3 regions of the Streptomyces sp. NBC_00554 genome follow, and region 1 is predicted to be linked to each of the others. Evidence: riboswitches for the same ligand, from Rfam matches in the RefSeq annotation. Region 1 holds a riboswitch; each other region holds the start of a gene.

Region 1 (6,178 bases):
CGAGGCCACCGCGTCCAGGGTCTTGAGGCCGTCGCCGGTGTTGAGGACGACCGTGGTGAGGGTCGGGTCGAGCAGACCGTTCTCGATCAGCTTCTTCGCCACACCCACCGTCACGCCACCCGCCGTCTCGGCGAAGATGCCCTCCGTCTGAGCGAGGAGCTTGATCGCCTCGACGACCTGCTCGTCGTTGACGTCCTCCACGGCGCCGCCGGTGCGCCGCGCGATGTCGAGCACGTACGGCCCGTCCGCCGGGTTGCCGATGGCGAGCGACTTGGCGATGGTGTTCGGCTTCTGGGGCCGTACGACGTCGTGCCCGGCCTTGTAGGCCACGGACACCGGCGAGCAGCCCTCGGCCTGGGCGCCGAAGATCTTGTACGGCTTGTCCTCGACGAGCCCGAGCTTGATCAGCTCCTGCAGGCCCTTGTCGATCTTCGTGAGCTGGGAGCCGGAGGCGATCGGGATCACCAGCTGGTCGGGGAGCTGCCAGCCGAGCTGCTCGCAGATCTCGTACGCGAGGGTCTTGGAGCCCTCCGCGTAGTACGGCCGCAGGTTGACGTTGACGAAGCCCCAGCCCTCGCCGGCCGGGTCGCCGATCAGCTCGGAGCAGAAACGGTTCACGTCGTCGTAGTTGCCCTCGATGCCGACGAGCTCGCCGCCGTACACCGCGGCCATGACGATCTTGCCCTGCTCCAGGTCGTGCGGGATGAACACGCAGGAGCGGAAGCCGGCCCGGGCCGCGGCGGCGCCGACGGCGCCGGCGAGGTTGCCGGTGGAGGAGCAGGAGAGGGTGGTGAAGTTGAACGCGCGCGCGGCCTCGATGGCCTGGGCGACGACGCGGTCCTTGAAGGAGTGCGTCGGGTTGCCCGAGTCGTCCTTGACGAAGAGCTTGCCGGGGGTGACGCCCAGTTCGCGGGCGAGGTTGTCGGCCTGGACGAGCTTGGTCCAGCCGGGGTTGATGTTCGGCTTCTCGGCGACGTCCGCCGGGACCGGCAGGAGCGGCGCGTAGCGCCAGATGTTCGCGGGGCCCGCTTCGATGCGCTTGCGGAGGTCCTCGGTCTCGTAGGCCGAGAAGTCGTACGCGATCTCCAGCGGGCCGAAACACTCCTCGCAGGCGAAGACCGGGCCGAGCGGCACACGGTGTCCGCACTCGCGGCAGGAAAGCGCGGCGGCGGGGCCCAGATCGACGGAGTTCGCGGAATCCGGGGAGGTCACGGTGTTCGTGGTGCTTGCAACTGTCTGCGCAGCCATGGAGGGGAGGCCCTTTCTCCTCATCTTCCTCACGACGCACTTCGCCGTGAGACGGATTTGGCACCTTCCCGAGCCGGGAGCCTCACCACGTCGACGTGACAAGAACCAGCTGGAGGGTTGCCGGGGCTTCAACGGGCCGTATCCCTCTGCCCCTCTGGATGAGCGGTATTCAGTTGTACGCGCAACGACCCCCGACATGCGATGGTCATCAGCGTTGTTCAAGACTGTAACCGAAGGCCTGGATGGTGGAGAGAGCCGTCCGAACCGCGAGATGACAGCGACACACCAACCGCTGGCGCGGCGACGGGCACACGCATCCCAATGAACGCAAGGGAGAGCCGCACGTGCTGGAAGACGTCGAGCGCTGGCTGAGCACGCGCTCCTGGTCCGTGAGTGACCGCCCGCTCAAGAAGCTGATAGCCGCGAAGCGATCCACCAACTCCACGGTGAGCGTGGTCCTGCCCGCGCTCAACGAGGAGGCGACGGTCGGTGAGATCGTCTCCATCATCCGCCGCGACCTGATGACGGCGAAAGTCCCCCTTGTCGACGAGATCGTCGTCATCGACTCGGGTTCGACGGACCGCACCTCCGAGGTCGCCACCGCCGCGGGCGCCCGGGTTGTTCACCGGGACGAAATACTCCCCCGCATCCCGGCCGTGCCCGGCAAGGGCGAGGTCCTGTGGCGGTCACTCCTCGTGACGAGCGGTGACATCGTCTGCTTCATCGACGCGGACCTCAAGGAGTTCTCCTCGGACTTCGTCTCCGGGATCGTGGGGCCGCTGCTCACCGAGCCCGGCGTGGACCTCGTCAAGGCGATGTACGACCGCCCGCTGAACCTGCCGGGCGAGCCCACCTCCGGCAGAACCGCGGCCGGCCAGGGCGGCCGTGTGACCGAGCTGATGGCCCGCCCGCTGCTGAACATGCACTGGCCGCAGCTGGCCGGATTCGTCCAGCCGCTCGGCGGCGAATACGCGGCCCGCCGCTCCCTCCTCGAACAGCTCCCGTTCCCGGTCGGATACGGCGTGGAGCTCGGCATGCTCGTCGACGCCCTGCACCTCGTGGGCCTGGACGCACTCGCCCAGGTCGACGTCGGCGTCCGCAAGCACCGGCACCAGGACGGTCAGGCGCTGGGCCGGATGTCCGCGGCGATCTACCGCACGGCCCAGCTGAGGCTGGCCCGCGGGCACCTCATCCGTCCGGCCATCACCCAGTTCGAACGGGGCGAGGACGGCTTCGAGCCGCGGACGTACTCCGTGGACACGGAGGAACGGCCTCCGATGGCGGAAATCTCGGAGTACCAATCACGCAAAGCGGCGTAATCGGACGGCTGTATACGCCTCCGCCGCACCCCGTCCGTACGTTTGAGCGTTTCCGGGCCGGGCTAGGTTGAGGCGTATGGCTTCTCCGTACGGCAATCATCGGATCCTCGTCGCGTCCAACCGCGGCCCGATCTCCTACGAGCTGCGCGAGGACAACTCGCTGCACCCCAAGCGCGGCGGCGGCGGCCTCGTCTCGGGCCTGTCGGCGATCGGCCCGGACAGGGGCGCCCTGTGGGTGTGCTCCGCGCTCGGCGACGGTGACCGCGAAGCGGTACGGCGCGGGGTCGGCGAGGACGGCGTGCGGATGCTGGACATCGACGCCGAGGTGCACGCGGACGCCTACAACGGCATCGCGAACTCCGTGCTGTGGTTCGTCCACCACATGCTGTACCAGACGCCGCTGGAGCCGGTCTTCGACAAGGAGTTCCGGCGCCAGTGGGCGTCGTACGAGGCGTACAACCGGTCCTTTGCGCGGGCGCTGGCCGACGAGGCGGCCGAGGGCGCCGTGGTGGTCGTACAGGACTACCACCTGACCCTGGTCCCCGGCATGCTGCGGGAGCTGCGCCCGGATCTCCGCATCGGCCACTTCTCGCACACCCCGTGGGCGCCGGTCGACTACTTCCGCCTGCTCCCCGACGACATCGCCGAACAGGTGCTGCGCGGCATGCTCGGCGCGGACCGGCTGGGCTTCCTCACCCACCGCTGGGCGTCCGCGTTCACCGCGTGTGCGCAGGAGCTGGTCGGCGGTCTCGGTGACACCCGGGTCGGGGTGCACGGCCTCGGGGCGGACGCGGACTTCCTGCGGAGGCGCTCGCACGAGCCGGATGTCGCCGAGCGCATGGCCACACTGCGTGAGCAGATCGGCGAGGGCCGGAAGGCGATCGTGCGGGTCGATCGGACCGAGCTGTCGAAGAACATCGTGCGCGGCATGCTGGCGTACCGGCAGCTCCTGGAGGACCAGCCGTCCTGGCGCGAGCGGGTCGTGCACGTCGCGTTCGCCTACCCCTCCCGGCAGGACCTCGCCGTCTACCGCGACTACACGGCCGAGGTGCAGCGGGTCGCCGACGAGATCAACTCCGCCTACGGCACGCCCGGTTGGACCCCGGTCCTCCTCCACGTCGACGACGACTTCGCCCGCTCCCTCGCCGCCTATCGTCTCGCCGACGTGGCGCTGGTGAACCCCATCCGGGACGGCATGAACCTTGTCGCCAAGGAGGTGCCGGTCGTCTCCGACGAGGGGTGCGCGCTGGTTCTGTCCCGGGAGGCGGGGGCGTACGAGGAGCTGGGCGAGGACGCGATCGTGGTGAACCCGTATGACGTGGTGGGTACGGCGGGGGCGTTGCACGAGGCGTTGGTGATGGGAGCGGGGGAGCGCGCTGAGCGAACCAAACGGCTCGCGGCCGCGGCTACCGCTCTGCCTCCGGCGCAGTGGTTTCTTGAGCAGTTGCGGGAGTTGGAGGGGTGAGGGGTTGCTCTTCCGCTGCGGGTGCGTTGTGGCTGGTCGCGCAGTTCCCCGCGCCCCTGAAAGGGGCGCTGTTGCCGGCCGGAGTTACTCAGTGATCCTCTTTGCCAGTGACCTCAGTAGGTGTACGACTCCTGCTGGGCCGTCGACCACCAGGTCTGCCCTGTCCGCCAGTTCGGCGACCTCTGAGCTGCCGCTGCAGACCAGGAGGCCCGGGATGCCTTCGGAGCGGAGTTTGTCGACGGCGGCGAAGGCCGGGAGGTCGCCGAGGTCGTCGCCGGCGTAGAGGACCGACTCTGCTCCGGTCTCGCGGACGTACTCCAGGAGGGCCACGCCTTTGTCCATCCCCGGTGGGCGGAGTTCCAGGACCATGCGGCCCGGCTCGACGATCAGGCCGTGCCGGGCGGCCAGGCCGGTGAGGGGCTCGCGCAGCGCCTCGAACGCGGCCTGCGGGTCCGCCGCGCGGCGGGTGTGCACGGCGACGGCCCGCCCCTTCTCCTCGATCCAGGTGCCCTGCCCGGCGCCGAACGTCTCGAGGAACCCGGGCAGCTCGGCCCGGACGGCGGCGACTCCGGGGTGCGGGGCGGGGGCACTGACCTCGCCGCTCCTGGCGTCCCAGCGTTCGGCGCCGTAGTGCCCGAGAACGACCAGGTGCTCCAGTCCCGGCACGCCCGCGAAGCCGCCGTGCTCGACCGCGACGGCGGCCGGGCGGCCGGTGACCACCGCCACGGAGGCGACCCTCGGGGCGAGGGCCGCGAGTGCCGGGACCGCGTCGGGGTGGGCCCTGGCCTGCTCGGGGTCGGGGACGATCGGGGCGAGGGTGCCGTCGAAGTCGAGGCCGATCACTGCGTGGCCCGGCCGGGCGAGGATGGCGTCGAGACCGTCGCGGCCGGCGGGGGTGGTGGGGGTCGGCAGGGAGTCCGCATGGCTGGCCATACGGCGACCCTATCCGCGCGGGGGCTGGGGGCGAGTTTTTTCGCCCCCTCCGCCCCTGCCCGTCCCTTGTTCCTGGGGCTCCGCCCCAGACCCCGCTCCTCAAACGCCGGAGGGGCTGAAGATTCCCCGGCCGGAGCTGAAATCTTTCGCCCCCGCGGCAGATCTTTCAGTCCCGGCCGGGGAGAGATCTTTCAGCCCGTCCGGCGTTTGAGGACGAGCGCGTCAGCGCGATGCGGGGGTCTGGGGGCGGCAGCCCCCAGGAGCAAGGGACGGGTAGGGGCGGAGGGGGCGAAAAACCCCTACAGCAACCCCCTCACCGCTCCCCCCGGCGGGCCTCCCGCACCCTCCGCAGCCGATTCACCGTAACCGGATCATGAGCAAGCGCCCGCGGATCATCAAGCAGCGCGTTGAGCAGCTGGTAATAACGCACCGGCGCCAACCCCAGCCGCTCCCGTATCGCCCGCTCCTTCGCCCCGGGCCCCCCGAACCCCCGGCGCTCAAGCGCGAGAATCCCCCGCTCCCGCGGACCGAGCGACTCGACAGGTTCCATGGACAGCACCGTAGCCCCAGCCACTGACACCACTACGTCGCGTTGTCCGCCGCACTCGCCTCCGCCTGCAGCGCCCCCAGCACCCCGGCAGGACTCCCGTCCGCCCCCACGGCCTTACCCATCCGCTCCTTGACGTCGGCGCTGACACCGGCCCAGGAGGTCTTGTCGACGGGGTACAGCTCGGCGGTGGGGAGTTCCTCGAGGAACGGGGCGAGATCCTGGTCGTCGGTGTCGGCGGTCATGGCCTCGGAGGCGGAGGTCGTGACCGGCAGGAGGTCGTACTCGCGGGAGAAGGCGAGGACGTTCTTGTCGCTGTAGACGAAGTCGAGGAAGTCGCCGACCTGCTCGGCGTGGCCGTTCTGCTTGAAGGCCATCATCCAGTCGGCGACGCCCAGCGTGGACTTGCTCTGGCCGTCGGCCCCGGGCATCGGCACCATGCCGTACTTCACGCCCTTGGCGGCGGCCATCTTCATCAGCGTGGGATGCCCGCTGAGCATCCCGACCTCACCGCGAGTGAACGCGGCGAACGCGTCCGCCCGGTTGAGCTTGGCGGGCGCGGTCGGCCCGGTGAGCCCCTTGCCGACGAGTTCGTCCTTGAGCCAGGTGAACGTCTTGACGTTCTCGTCGGAGTCGATGGCGTACGTGCCGACGTCGTCGGTGTAG
Region 2 (6,178 bases), 4.9 Mb from region 1:
GCGCCGCCCGGCGCTCGAACCCACGTATGTCCAGCGCCGCCGCCGGACGGAGGCCCTCGCCGAACTGCTGAGGGAGTTCCGTGAGGACCAGCAGAGCGCGGACGTGGAGGAAAGATACGAGTCGATCGCCTTACCTCGGGCGCAGGAGGGCGAGACGGAGGAACTGCCGCCCGTCCTGGTCGGCGAGGACTACGCCGCTGGGGCGGAGGCCAAGGGCGCCGCACCGCTTGGGCGTGAATTCAGGCATGACGACGGGCGCGACAAGGGTCTGCGCCGAGCCGCGGTGGTCGTCGGAGTGGCGGCAGCCGCACTGACCGGATTCGCCCTGGCACTTCTGCTGCCCGGCGGCGACGCGGACGCCGAATCGCAGTCCGGTGCCGTCCCGTCCGCCACGGCACCCGTCGCCCAGGCCCCTTCCGGAGCCGCCGACCCGGACGGCGCGGGCACCCTTCGGGAGGGAGACAGCGGCACGGAGGTGACGGAGCTCCAGCAGCGGCTCCTCGACATTCCGGACGTGTACGCCGACGGCACCACGAGCGGCACCTACGACCCCACGCTCACCGCCGCCGTGGCCCGCTTCCAGCTCTGGTACGGGATCCGGGGCGACGAGACGGGCGTCTACGGCAACGACACCCGGGCCGCCCTGGAATCCCGTACGTGACGAGAGGCCCTGCCCGGCAGTCCGATCACAGATGCCGTCGGAAGGCCGGGTGGGCGTCGAGGCGTCGCACATAGTCCTGGAGGAATGCGTACGAGGACAGGTCGCCGGCCGCTTCGAGAGGGGCGAGGGCGACCCAGAGGTCCACATCCGCCGCGGTGAGTTCTTCGCCCAACGCATAGGGGCCGGAGGCGAGTTGACGGTCCAGCAGGTCGAGGGCCGTCGACCGCCTCTCCGGCGGCGCGCCGGGGGTGACATCCCGGTCGAGGAGGTCGCGCAGGGCGTCGATGTCGGCGGCGAGGGCCGACGGGCGAAGCGGGCAGTGGCAGGATCCGGCCCGGTCGGTGAGGAGGTCGGCGAGGTCGCGCAGGATATCGGGCGTGTGATTGCTGACGACGCGTCCGCTCCACCGGTCGCACAGCGCGGGCGCGGTCAGCGGACCGTCGTAGTGGTGCCAGGTTGCCTCGTACGCGCTGCGCAACGAGGAGAACGCGCGGGGAGTGTCGGCGGGGAGCGCCAGGAGCGTGGTGGCGACGGAGTCCTTGAGGCCCAGCAGGTCGAGCGTGATGGAGACGCGCAGCGAGAGGGGACAGTGCGCGGACAGATACAACTCGTAGCGGTGCGGGGCCGGGTAGAAGCCGCCGGCGAGACCGACGCCGATGCGGCTGCGGAAGCGGTGCTGGCGCGTGGCGGGCGTGGCGGTGATCCGGGGGTGCGGGATCGCGTCAAGTGGGCTGGGGGCGCACGTGGTTGGGGTACACACGCGGGACGTTCCGGTGTTTGAGACGTGCGAGGACAGGGTCTCGGACATGACTCTCCCTGGGACGAGGAGGCCACGGTCGCCTTGTGGGCACCGCGGCGGAACGGAGTGACTGCGCTGCGTACCGGTCCGTACCGCTCGGACTAGTAGGCGCTGGAGACCCGCAACAGATCGATGTGCAGGCGCCTCGTCAAACCGCTCTTGGTCATTCCCACCGGTCCCACACTCGGGGCTCGCGAGACGCGAGACCACGCTTGTCCCGCCGCACCGGCGGAACCCGGTCGTCACCCGGGGCACCCCGTCGCGGTGGAAGGGTTGCCTGCCAGCGGGCCGGGGCCGATAACCGTACGGGCAGAGGAAACCTGCCCGAGGGGCGCTGACAATCGTGACCGTCCTCGTCAGTGTCGGTGCGCTCCGTGAGGCCGTCAAGAAGGCCTCCGGCGCAGTCTCACCAGGTGGTCACCGGGCGCGCCTCAGGCCGGCGTCGCGGGGTGGAACAGATTGCGCGGCAGGGTGGTTGACCCTTCCGGGGAGGCACGGCGATGTGAGAACGACCATGATCTCCGGGCATTGCGCACCGCTGTGGCCTCCCGTAACGTCCCCAGCAGGTTATGAGCGTCAGCGTCAAGCCCTGGCTTGCTGACCGGCAACCCTCCTTCGCGGCGGGGTGCTCCAGGTGACGACCAGGCGGTGCCCGTCCCGGGTTCCGCAAGCGCGACGCCGGCGGTCTCCAGTCCGCCGAGCCGAAAGGGCGGAGGTGACGGACGTGCAGACTGTGCCCCGCCTCCGTGTCATGGTTCTCGCCCCGCGCCGCCGCGTGCACCTGTACTCCCGGCCGCACATCGACCTTCAGCGCGTGGCCGGCGCGCTCTGTCGTCCCTGACCTGTCACCTCGCCGCCGCACCCTCCGATCCCGAGGGCCCGGTGATCTCATACGGTCGATCAGGAAGGCACCCAGTCGTGTCGTCGTCATCCTCGCTGCCCTCTCCCACCCCTCCCTCCTCCCCTTCTTCCGCCGCACTGCACCTCGCCGTCGCTCTCGACAGCGCGGGCTGGCACCCGGCCGCCTGGCGCGAACCGGTGGCCCGCCCCGACGAACTGTTCACCGCCTCGTACTGGACCGATCTGGTCAGCGAGGCCGAACGCGGCCTGCTGGACTTCGTGACCATCGAGGACGGGCTCGGCCCCCAGTCCGCGCGCCTAAGCGAACCGGACGGACGCACCGACCAGGTACGCGGCCGACTCGACGCCGTCCTCATCGCCGCCCGCGTCGCGCCGTTGACCAGCCATATAGGACTGGTGCCGACCGTGGTGGCCACACACACGGAGCCGTTCCATATCTCCAAGGCCATCGCCACCCTCGACTATGTGAGCACCGGCCGCGCGGGACTGCGGGTCCAGGCGTCCGCGCGGCGACACGAGGCCGCGCACTTCGGACGCCGTTCGTTCCCGAAGCTCCGTATCGAGGACCTGGAGACCCCGGCCCTGCGGGAGTTGATCGTCGACCTCTTCGACGAGGCCGCCGACTACGTTGAGGCGGTGCGCCGGCTGTGGGACAGCTGGGAGGACGACGCGGAGATCCGGGACGTCGCCACCGGCCGCTTCGTCGACCGCGACAAACTGCACTACATCGACTTCGAGGGCAAGTACTTCAGCGTCAAGGGCCCCTCGATCACGCCCCGTCCGCCGCAGGGTCAGCCCCTGGTCACCGCACTGGCCCATGAGTCCACGACGGGCGCGCCCTTCCGGCTGCTCGGTCGCAGCACCGACATCGGATACGTCACTCCGCACGACGTCGATGAGGCGCGTGCCATCGTCGCCGCGGTCCGCACCGAACAGGAAGCGGCCGGACGCGCCGAGGAGCCGTTGCACCTCTTCGGTGACCTGGTGGTGTTCCTGGACAACGACCCCGCCGCGGCCGTGGCCCGTAAGGAGCGTCTCGATGCCCTCGCGGGCTACCCGTACACCAGCGACGCGAAGGTGTTCACGGGTACCCCTGTGCAACTCGCCGACCTGCTCCAGGAGTTGCAGCAGGCCGGACTGACCGGCTTCCGGCTGCGTCCCGCCGTCGCCGGCCACGACCTCCCGGCGATCACCCGGGGACTGGTACCCGAACTCCAGCGCCGCGACGCCTTCCGGCACTCGTACGAGGCCGACACCCTGCGCGGACTGCTGGGCCTCGCCCGCCCCGCCAACCGCTACGCCGCCGCCCACGCCTGAGCCGGAGGGACCCAACTCATGAGCAAGTCAACGAGCAAGCCGCTCAAGCAGATCCACCTCGCGGCGCACTTCCCCGGCGTCAACAACACCACCGTGTGGAGCGACCCCGAGGCCGGCAGCCACATCGAGTTCAGCTCCTTCGCGCACTTCGCGCGGACCGCCGAACGCGCCAAGTTCGACTTCCTGTTCCTCGCCGAAGGCCTGCGGCTGCGTGAACAGGGCGGCAAGATCTACGACTTGGACGTCGTCGGACGGCCCGACACCTTCACCGTCCTCAGCGCGCTCGCCGCCGTCACCGAACACCTCGGCCTGACCGGCACCATCAACTCCACGTTCAACGAGCCCTACGAGGTGGCCCGCCAGTTCGCGAGCCTCGACCACCTCTCCGGCGGGCGCGCCGCCTGGAACGTCGTCACCTCCTGGGACGCCTTCACCGGCGAGAACTTCCGCCGCGGCGGCTTCCTCCCGCAGGAGGAGCGGTACTCCAGGGCCAAGGAGTTCCTGGCCACCGCCAATGAACTGTTCGACTCCTGGCACGGGGACGAGATCGTCGCCGACCAGGCGAGCGGCACCTTCCTGCGGGACGCGAAGGCCGGGGCCTTCGTGCACAAGGGACAGCACTTCGACATCGAGGGGCAGTTCAACGTGCCGCGCAGTCCGCAGGGCCGCCCGGTCGTCTTCCAGGCCGGAGACTCCGAGGATGGACGCGAGTTCGCCGCCGCCGGCGCGGACGCGATCTTCAGCCGGTACAGCACTCTCAAGGAAGGACAGGCGTTCTACACGGACGTCAAGGGGCGCCTGGCCCGCCACGGCCGCACCCACGACCAGCTGCTGATCCTGCCCGCCGCGACCTTCGTCCTCGGTGACACGGACGCCGAGGCGGAGGAGATCTCCCGCGAGGTGCGGCGCCTGCAGGTGAGCGGCGCCACCGCCATCAAGCACCTCGAGTTCGTGTGGAACCGCGACCTGTCCGCGTACGACCCGGAAGGCCCGCTTCCCGACATCGATCCGGACCTCGGCGAGCACACCATCGCCCGGGGGCGCGCCCAGGTGCGGATGTACCGCGACCCGCTGGCCACCGCCCGCGAGTGGCGGGAGCGCGCGGCCGCCAACAAGTGGTCCATCCGCGATCTCGTCATCGAGACAGGCAACCGCCAGGCGTTCATCGGCTCCCCGGCCACCGTCGCCGAGACCATCAACGACTTCGTCCAGGCGGACGCGAGCGACGGCTTCATCCTCGTCCCGCACATCACGCCGGGCGGCCTCGACGGCTTCGCCGACACCGTAGTCCCGCTGCTCCAGGAGCGCGGTGTCTTCCGCACGGAGTACGAGGGCACCACCCTGCGCGACCACCTCGGCCTGGCCCACCCCGACGCCGAGGCGCCGGCCGAACGAGCCGCGTCATGAAGTTCCTCGCCATCACCCTGATCGTGCACGCGCCGGACCCGGTGACCGGCCTGAAGAAACCGACCAACGAGCGTTTCCGGGAGGTCATCGACAACGCGCTCCTTGCCGAGGAGTTGGGCTTCGACGGCTTCGGTGTGGGGGAGCGGCACGAGCGGCCGTTCATCTCCTCCTCGCCGCCCGTCGTCCTCAGCCACATCGCCGCGCTCACCTCCCGGATCCGGCTGTTCACCGCGGTCACCACGCTCAGCCTCCTCGACCCGGTGCGCGCGTACGAGGACTACGCGACCCTGGACCATCTCTCCGGCGGACGGCTGGAGTTGATCATCGGCAAGGGCAACGGCACCGCCCAGCGGGAGCTGTTCCACGTCACGCCCGAGGACCAGTGGGACCGCAACGCCGAGAGTTACGAGGTGTTCCGGCAGCTCTGGCGGCAGGACAAGGTGACCGCCGCGACCCGCTTCCGCCCCGAGCTCAGCGAGGCGGAGGTGTGGCCCCGGCCGTTCCAGCAGCCGATCCGGGTCTGGCACGGCAGCGCGACCAGCAAGGAGTCGGTGGATCTCGCCGCTCGCTACGGCGACCCGCTGTTCTCGGCGAACGTCACCAACCCCATCGAGCCGTATGCCGAGTTGATCCGCTACTACCGTGAGCGCTGGGAGTTCCACGGCCACGATCCGGCGAGGATCGCGGTCGGCGCCGGGACGGCGGGCTACTACGCGGCCCGTACGTCGCAGGAGGCGATCGCCGCCTACCGGCCGGTCTTCGAGGGGCAGTTGGCATTCCAGAAGAGGCTGGGCCTGGAGCCCGTGTTCCCGACCCTGGAGGACTTCGTGGAGCGCAGCTCGGCGCTCATCGGCAGCCCGCAGCAGGTGATCGAGAAGGTGCACCGCTACCACGAGCAGTTCGGGCACACCGTGCTGCACCTGCACGCGGACGCGAGCGGGCTGACCGGTGCCCAGCATCGCGCCTCACTCGAACTCTTCCAGTCCGACATCGCGCCCGTGCTGCGGCGGGAGATTGCGGACCCGCCGTTCGCGTGGGGGCCGGTGTTCGCCGAGCCGTCGGCGGCGACGTCCGGTCCGCCGGTCACGGATGCACCAGAGCGCGCGTCCGTCCCTGAGCCCGTCGACCGCTGA
Region 3 (6,178 bases), 1.9 Mb from region 1:
CTCTCTCCCTCGCCCGACTCGCGCTCCGGAAGCCACCGTTCGTCCCCCGCGGCCGTCGCCGGTGCGGGGGCGAGCCACCCCGGCCGCAGCCCTGCCCGCAGGGAGGCCGCCGTGTGCCCGGCGGCCGTGACCACTTCCTCCGGGGTGGGCCGCTCCCCGGGCTCCTCCCGCAGACAGGCCTCGACCAGCGGAAGCAAGCGCGCCGGGACCCCCGAGAGATCGAAGTCCCGCGTCATGATGCGCAGCAGGATCACCGAGTCCTGACCCTCCCCGAAGGGCTCGCGGCCGCTCGACGCGTACGCCAGTACGGCGCCCAGCGCGAAGACGTCACTCGGCGGTCCCACCTCGGAGCCGTTGCGGATCTGTTCGGGCGAGACGTATCCGACCGAGCCGACCATGGTGCCGGTGCGGGTCATCGCCGTCGCCTCAAGCGCCCGTACGATCCCGAAGTCGATGACCCGCGGACCGTCCGGTGCAAGGAGGATGTTGGACGGCTTGAGGTCGCGGTGCACCATGCCCTTGGCGTGGATCGCGGCGAGGGCCTCGCCCAGTGCGGCCGCGAAGGTGAGTACCGCGTCCTCGGGCAGCGGCCCGCCGTCGAGGACCGCGTCGCGCAGGTTCGGCCCGTCGACGAACTCCGTTGCCATCCAAGGCCGTTCACCCTCGGGGTCGGCGTCGACCACCCGTGCGGTGTACGTCCCGGTCCCGCCGACGGTCTGCGCGGCCCGTACCTCCTGGCGGAACCGGGCGCGGAAGGTGCGGTCCTCCGCGTGCTCGGCCCGCACCACTTTCACGGCCAGCCGGAGCCCGGCCCGCGACTCGGCGAGATAGACCTCGCCCATGCCGCCCGAGCCAAGCCTCCCGAGCACCTCGTACGGACCGATCCGCCGTGGATCCGTCTCCCGCAGCGCCTGCACTCCCCGCAACTCCCCTGTTTGCCGTACGGCCGCCGAGGGGGAGCGTATACGCCGTGCTCCTGTCAGGCGATTACACGGCCGGGACGCAACGCCCGTCCTCCGTACGGTAGTTCCACTTGGCGCCATCGCGGACGAGCTCCTTGACCGCGCGGACGAAACGCTCGACGTGCTCGTCCGGGGTGCCCGCGCCGAAGCTGACGCGGATGGCGTTGAGGGACTTCTCGCCGGGCGCGGCCTCGGGGGCGCCGCACTCGCCCTGGGTCTGAGGGTCGCTGCCGAGGAGGGTGCGCACCAGCGGGTGGGCGCAGAACAGGCCGTCGCGCACCCCGATGCCGTACTCGGCGGACAGCGCGGCCGCGAAGTGCGAGCTGTTCCAGCCCTCGACGACGAAGGAGATGACGCCGACGCGCGGGGCGTCGTCGCCGAAGAGCGAGAGGACCCGCACCTCGGGCACTTCGGCGAGACCCGCGCGGACGGTCTCGATGAGCTGCTGCTCACGGGCGACGAGCGTGTCGAAACCGGCCTCGGTGAGCGCCTTGCAGGCGGACGCGATCGAGTACACGCCGATCACGTTCGGCGAGCCCGCCTCGTGCCGGGCGGCGCTCTCGTGCCACTCCACGTCCACGCCGCCGTCCGTACGCCGGGACACCTTGCGGCTGGCGCCGCCGCCCGCGAGGTACGGCTCGGCCTCGCGCAGCCAGTCGGAGCGGCCCGCGAGGACACCGGAGCCGAAGGGGGCGTACAGCTTGTGCCCGGAGAAGGCGACCCAGTCGACGTCGAGGTCGCGCACCGACACCGGGTGGTGCGGGGCGAGCTGCGCGGCGTCGAGGACGATGCGCGCGCCGTGCGCGTGGGCGGCGGCGGCCAGTTCACGCACCGGCCACAGTTCACCGGTGACGTTCGAGGCGCCCGTGACGCAGACCAGGGCCGGACCGTGGGGGTCACGGCCGGCGAGGGCGCCCTCCAGGGTCGCGACGGCCTCCTGAGGCGTACGCGGGGCGTTCAGGTAGGTCACCCGCGCGTCCCGCCAGGGCAGCAGCGAGGCGTGGTGCTCGGTCTCGAAGACGAAGACCTGGCAGTCGGCCGGAAGAGCCCCGGCGAGCAGGTTGAGCGAGTCAGTGGTCGACCGGGTGAAGACGACCTGGTCGTCCGCACGGCAGTCCAGGAACTCGGCGACGGTGGTGCGGGAGTTCTCGAAGAGGTCGGTGGAGAGCTGGGACAGGTACCCCGCCCCGCGGTGCACGCTGCCGTAGTACGGGGCGTACGCGGCCACGTCGTCCCACACGCGCTGGAGGGCCGGGGCGCTGGCGGCGTAGTCGAGAGCGGCGTACGTGACCTCGCCACCGGTGACGAGCGGGACGGTGACATCCCGGCCCAGAACGGGCAGCTGGGCACAAATGGTCTGGTCGGCGGCAGCGGTGGAGACAGACATGGCGAGCTCCTGTGAGAGGCAGGGGGAATCACCGCGCGAGCGGGTACGGGGACGTACGGCTCAGCGCGGGAAAAGGTGAAAGGGGTATGCGGAGAGGGGCTCTGCGCCCTATCGCATTCGCTTGCTCACAGAAGGCTCCCTCGAATGACCAGGACCCCTGGGCTCCATCCCTCAATCGAGGGCGAGGGGTCCGCGCTTGCCGTAGACCTCGCTGCCTACGGCCTGGTCTTCACCCGGAGCACCCCGCCACGGACGGAGGGTTGCTGGACAGTCGGCCGGGGCCTCATGACTGTCACTCATGACCTGCCGAAAAACCTACGCGACCCAATCGGGGCACCGCAACCCGTGTCCGGATCCCGGAACGCGAAAGGGGCCGGGCGTCCTGCCCCGGCCCCACTCGAAACGCCACGACGGACCCGCTGGACCCGTCCCGGCCGCCGCCTACGCGTTGGTGGCCGCCACCCACCGCTCCAGCGTCCGCTTCGCCGCCCCCGAGTCGATGGCCTCCGCCGCCTTCGCCATCCCGGCGCGGATCTGGTCCGCGAGCGGTCCGGCGCCCGGCGACAGGGCCACCAGCGCCGCCGCCGAGTTCAGCAGTACGGCGTCCCGCACCGGGCCCGTCTCACCGTCGAGCAGCCGGCGCGCCACGTCCGCGTTGTATGTGGAGTCCGCGCCACGCAGCGCCTCGATCGGGACCAGGTCGATGCCGACGTCCCTCGGGTCGAAGGTCTCCTCGGTGACCTTTCCGTCCCGTACGACCCACACCCGGGACGTGGACGTGATGGTCAGCTCGTCGAGCCCGTCGTCGCCGCGGAAGACCAGCGAGGAGTTGCCGCGCTCCGCGAAGACGCCCGCCACGATCGGCGCCATGCGGGGGTCCGCGACCCCGACCGCCTGCGCCTTCACCCGTGCCGGGTTCGTCAGCGGACCGAGTGCGTTGAAGACCGTACGGATTCCCAACTGCCCGCGCGCGGCGCCCACATGACGCAGCGCCGGGTGGAACTTCACCGCGAAGCAGAAGGTGATCCCGGCCTCCTCGGCCACCTCGGCCACCCGCTTCGTCGTCAGCTCCAGGTTGACCCCGAGCTTCTCGAGCACGTCGGACGCGCCGGAGGCCGAGGAGGCCGCCCGGTTGCCGTGCTTGACGACCTTCGCGCCCGTACCGGCGATGACGATCGCCGACATGGTGGAGATGTTGACGGTCTTCGCCCCGTCACCGCCCGTGCCGACGATGTCGACGGTGTCCCCCGGCACCTCGATCACATTGGCGTGCTCGTACATCATCCGTACGAGCCCGGTGATCTCCGCGACGGTCTCTCCCTTGGCCCGCAGAGCCACCGCGAACCCGGCGATCTGCGCGTCGGTCGCCTCACCGCGCATCATCAGGTTCATCGCCCAGGCGGTGTCGTCCGCGCTCAGGTCACGGCCGTCGAGCAGGCCGTTCAGCAACGCCGGCCAGGAACGGCCCGCCGCGGTGTCGCCTCCAGCGGGGTTCACAGCGCTCATGGTCGCTCCTGGGTTCTCAGAGAGGTACGAGGGTGGACTCACCCCCGTACGTAGGGGTGAGTCCACCCTATCCAGCCCGGGAGACGGCAAAGAGCCCCGTCCATGCAATGGACGGGGCTCCAGCCGTGGCGATCAGCGAGGATCGTCGAGGAGATCAGTGGTGGCCGTGGCCGCTCGTGATCTCCTTGTACTCCTCGACGGTGGGCTTGGGGATCTGCTGGTCCTCCCCGTAGTAGCCCTTGCTGAGCTTGGCGCGCAGCTTCTGCGAGCCCTTCACCTTGCGCTCGACACCGTTCTTGTCGACCGACGGGCCGATCTGGGCCGGCTCGTACTGCTCGTGCGCCGTGAGCGTGTGCAGAGCCGCCTGGCTGAGCGGCTCGTGGATCTCGATGAACTCACCGTGCGGCAGGCGCTTGATGATGCCCGACTCGCGGCCGTGCAGCACCTTGTCCCGGTCCCGGCGCTGAAGGCCGAGGCAGATCCGCTTGGTGATGACGAACGCCAGCACCGGAGCGACGAAGAACGCGATCCGTACGAACCAGGTGATCGAGTTGATCGACAGGTGGAAGTGCGTGGCCCAGAGGTCGTTTCCACCACCGATCAGCAGAACCATGTACCAGGTGATCCACGCGACACCGAAGGCCGTGCGCGTCGGGACGTTGCGCGGGCGGTCCAGGATGTGGTGCTCGCGCTTGTCGCCGGTGACCCAGGACTCGATGAACGGGTAGACCGCGATCGCGACCAGGACCAGCGGGAAGATCACCAGCGGGATGAACACGCCCAGGACGAGCGTGTGGCCCCAGAGGTTGATCTCCCAGCCCGGCATGAACCGGATCAGGCCTTCGGAGAAGCCCATGTACCAGTCGGGCTGGGCGCCGGTGGACACCTGGTCCGGACGGTAGGGGCCCATGGTCCAGATCGGGTTGATCGAGGCGATCGCCGAGACGGCCGCGATGACACCGAAGACCAGGAAGAAGAAGCCTCCGGCCTTGGCCATGTAGACCGGCAGCAGCGGCATGCCGACGACGTTGTTGTTCGTCTTTCCGGGGCCCGCGAACTGCGTGTGCTTGTGGTAGAAGACCAGGATCAGGTGGCCGACCACCAGGCCGAGCATGATGCCCGGCAGCAGCAGTACGTGGATCGAGTAGAAGCGGGCCACGAAGTCGCCGCCCGGGAACTCGCCGCCGAAGAGGAAGAACGAGAGGTACGTGCCCACGATCGGCACGGACAGGACCGCGCCCTCCATGAAGCGCACACCGGTGCCGGAGAGCAGGTCGTCCGGGAGCGAGTAGCCGGTGAAGCCGGTGAACATGCCCAGGACGAACAGCAGGAAGCCGAACAGCCAGTTGACCTCACGCGGCTTGCGGAACGCACCCGTGAAGAACACGCGCATCATGTGCACGAACATGCCGGCGAGGAAGATCAGCGCCGCCCAGTGGTGGATCTGCCGGATCAGCAGACCACCGCGCACATCGAAGGAGATGTGCATGGTCGAGTTGAACGCCTCCGACATCAGCTGTCCCTGGAGCGGGACATAGCTGCCGTCGTACGTCACCTCGTTCATCGACGGGTGGAAGAACAGCGTCAGATACACACCCGTGAGGATGATGATGATGAAGCTGTAGAGGCAGATCTCACCCAGCATGAACGACCAGTGGTCGGGGAAGATCTTGCGCATGTTGGTCTTGGCCAGGGAGTAGATCCCCAGCCGGCCATCCGCCCAGTCGGCGACGCGCTCGCCCGCCGGTGCCTTCTCCCGCGAGGTCGACTCGCCCGAGTCGGGGGTTTTCGTAGTGCTCATCCGCGCTCCCAGAAAGCAGGACCGACGGGCTCTTCGAAGTCGCCGAGCGCCTCGAGGTAACCCTCAGCGTTCACACCGATGCGCAGCTGCGGCAGGGCGTGACCGGCCGGGCCGAAGATCACTCGGGCACCGTCGGAGAGGTCGAAGGTGGACTGGTGGCACGGGCAGAGGACGTGGTGCGTCTGCTGCTCGTACAGGGAGATCGGGCAACCGACGTGGGTGCAGATCTTCGAGTACGCCACGATGCCCTCGTGCGACCACTCGAGTTCCTGCTTGTCCTTGATGTTGTCCGGCTGGAGCCGGACGATCATCAGGGCCGCCTTGGCGATCTCGGTCTGGAACTCCTCGTCGTGCTCCTCCAGGCCCTCGGGCTTGGCGAAGGTGAGCGAGCCGACGACGACGTCCGAGGGACGCAGCGGCTCGTTCGTGTTCATGTTGACGAGCTGCAGACCCTTGCGCCACATCGTGTGACGGAGGCTGGTCCCCGGCAGCGGGCCGAGGTCGCGCAGCAGCATGACGCCG

The links. A riboswitch is a leader RNA that binds a small molecule or an ion and turns the genes downstream of it on or off. The one in region 1 is predicted to bind S-adenosylmethionine.
Region 2: it holds a riboswitch for S-adenosylmethionine, as region 1 does, so the genes downstream of both, OG266_RS03055 (putative leader peptide) here and thrC (threonine synthase) in region 1, are expected to answer to the same signal.
Region 3: it holds a riboswitch for S-adenosylmethionine, as region 1 does, so the genes downstream of both, OG266_RS32695 (aminotransferase class V-fold PLP-dependent enzyme) here and thrC (threonine synthase) in region 1, are expected to answer to the same signal.

Annotation. Positions count from the first base shown of each region.
Region 1 is NZ_CP107799.1:5,514,364-5,520,541, reverse strand. Features, by position in the region: gene thrC (threonine synthase) at 1-1,248, opposite strand, end outside; SAM riboswitch class I at 1,266-1,413, opposite strand; gene OG266_RS24310 (glucosyl-3-phosphoglycerate synthase) at 1,593-2,567, shown strand; gene OG266_RS24305 (trehalose-6-phosphate synthase) at 2,644-4,032, shown strand; gene otsB (trehalose-phosphatase) at 4,117-4,965, opposite strand; gene OG266_RS24295 (DUF3263 domain-containing protein) at 5,279-5,515, opposite strand; gene OG266_RS24290 (extracellular solute-binding protein) at 5,548-6,178, opposite strand, start outside.
Region 2 is NZ_CP107799.1:647,182-653,359, reverse strand. Features, by position in the region: gene OG266_RS03070 (peptidoglycan-binding protein) at 1-661, shown strand, start outside; gene OG266_RS03065 (glutathione S-transferase C-terminal domain-containing protein) at 687-1,421, opposite strand; gene OG266_RS03060 (putative leader peptide) at 1,562-1,627, opposite strand; SAM riboswitch class IV at 1,664-1,809, opposite strand; SAM riboswitch class IV at 2,026-2,139, shown strand; gene OG266_RS03055 (putative leader peptide) at 2,185-2,301, shown strand; gene OG266_RS03050 (LLM class flavin-dependent oxidoreductase) at 2,379-3,638, shown strand; gene OG266_RS03045 (NtaA/DmoA family FMN-dependent monooxygenase) at 3,657-5,045, shown strand; gene OG266_RS03040 (LLM class flavin-dependent oxidoreductase) at 5,042-6,178, shown strand.
Region 3 is NZ_CP107799.1:7,423,639-7,429,816, reverse strand. Features, by position in the region: gene OG266_RS32700 (PQQ-binding-like beta-propeller repeat protein) at 1-917, opposite strand, end outside; gene OG266_RS32695 (aminotransferase class V-fold PLP-dependent enzyme) at 988-2,349, opposite strand; SAM riboswitch class IV at 2,537-2,653, opposite strand; gene trpD (anthranilate phosphoribosyltransferase) at 2,791-3,855, opposite strand; gene OG266_RS32685 (cytochrome bc complex cytochrome b subunit) at 4,010-5,656, opposite strand; gene OG266_RS32680 (Rieske 2Fe-2S domain-containing protein) at 5,653-6,178, opposite strand, start outside.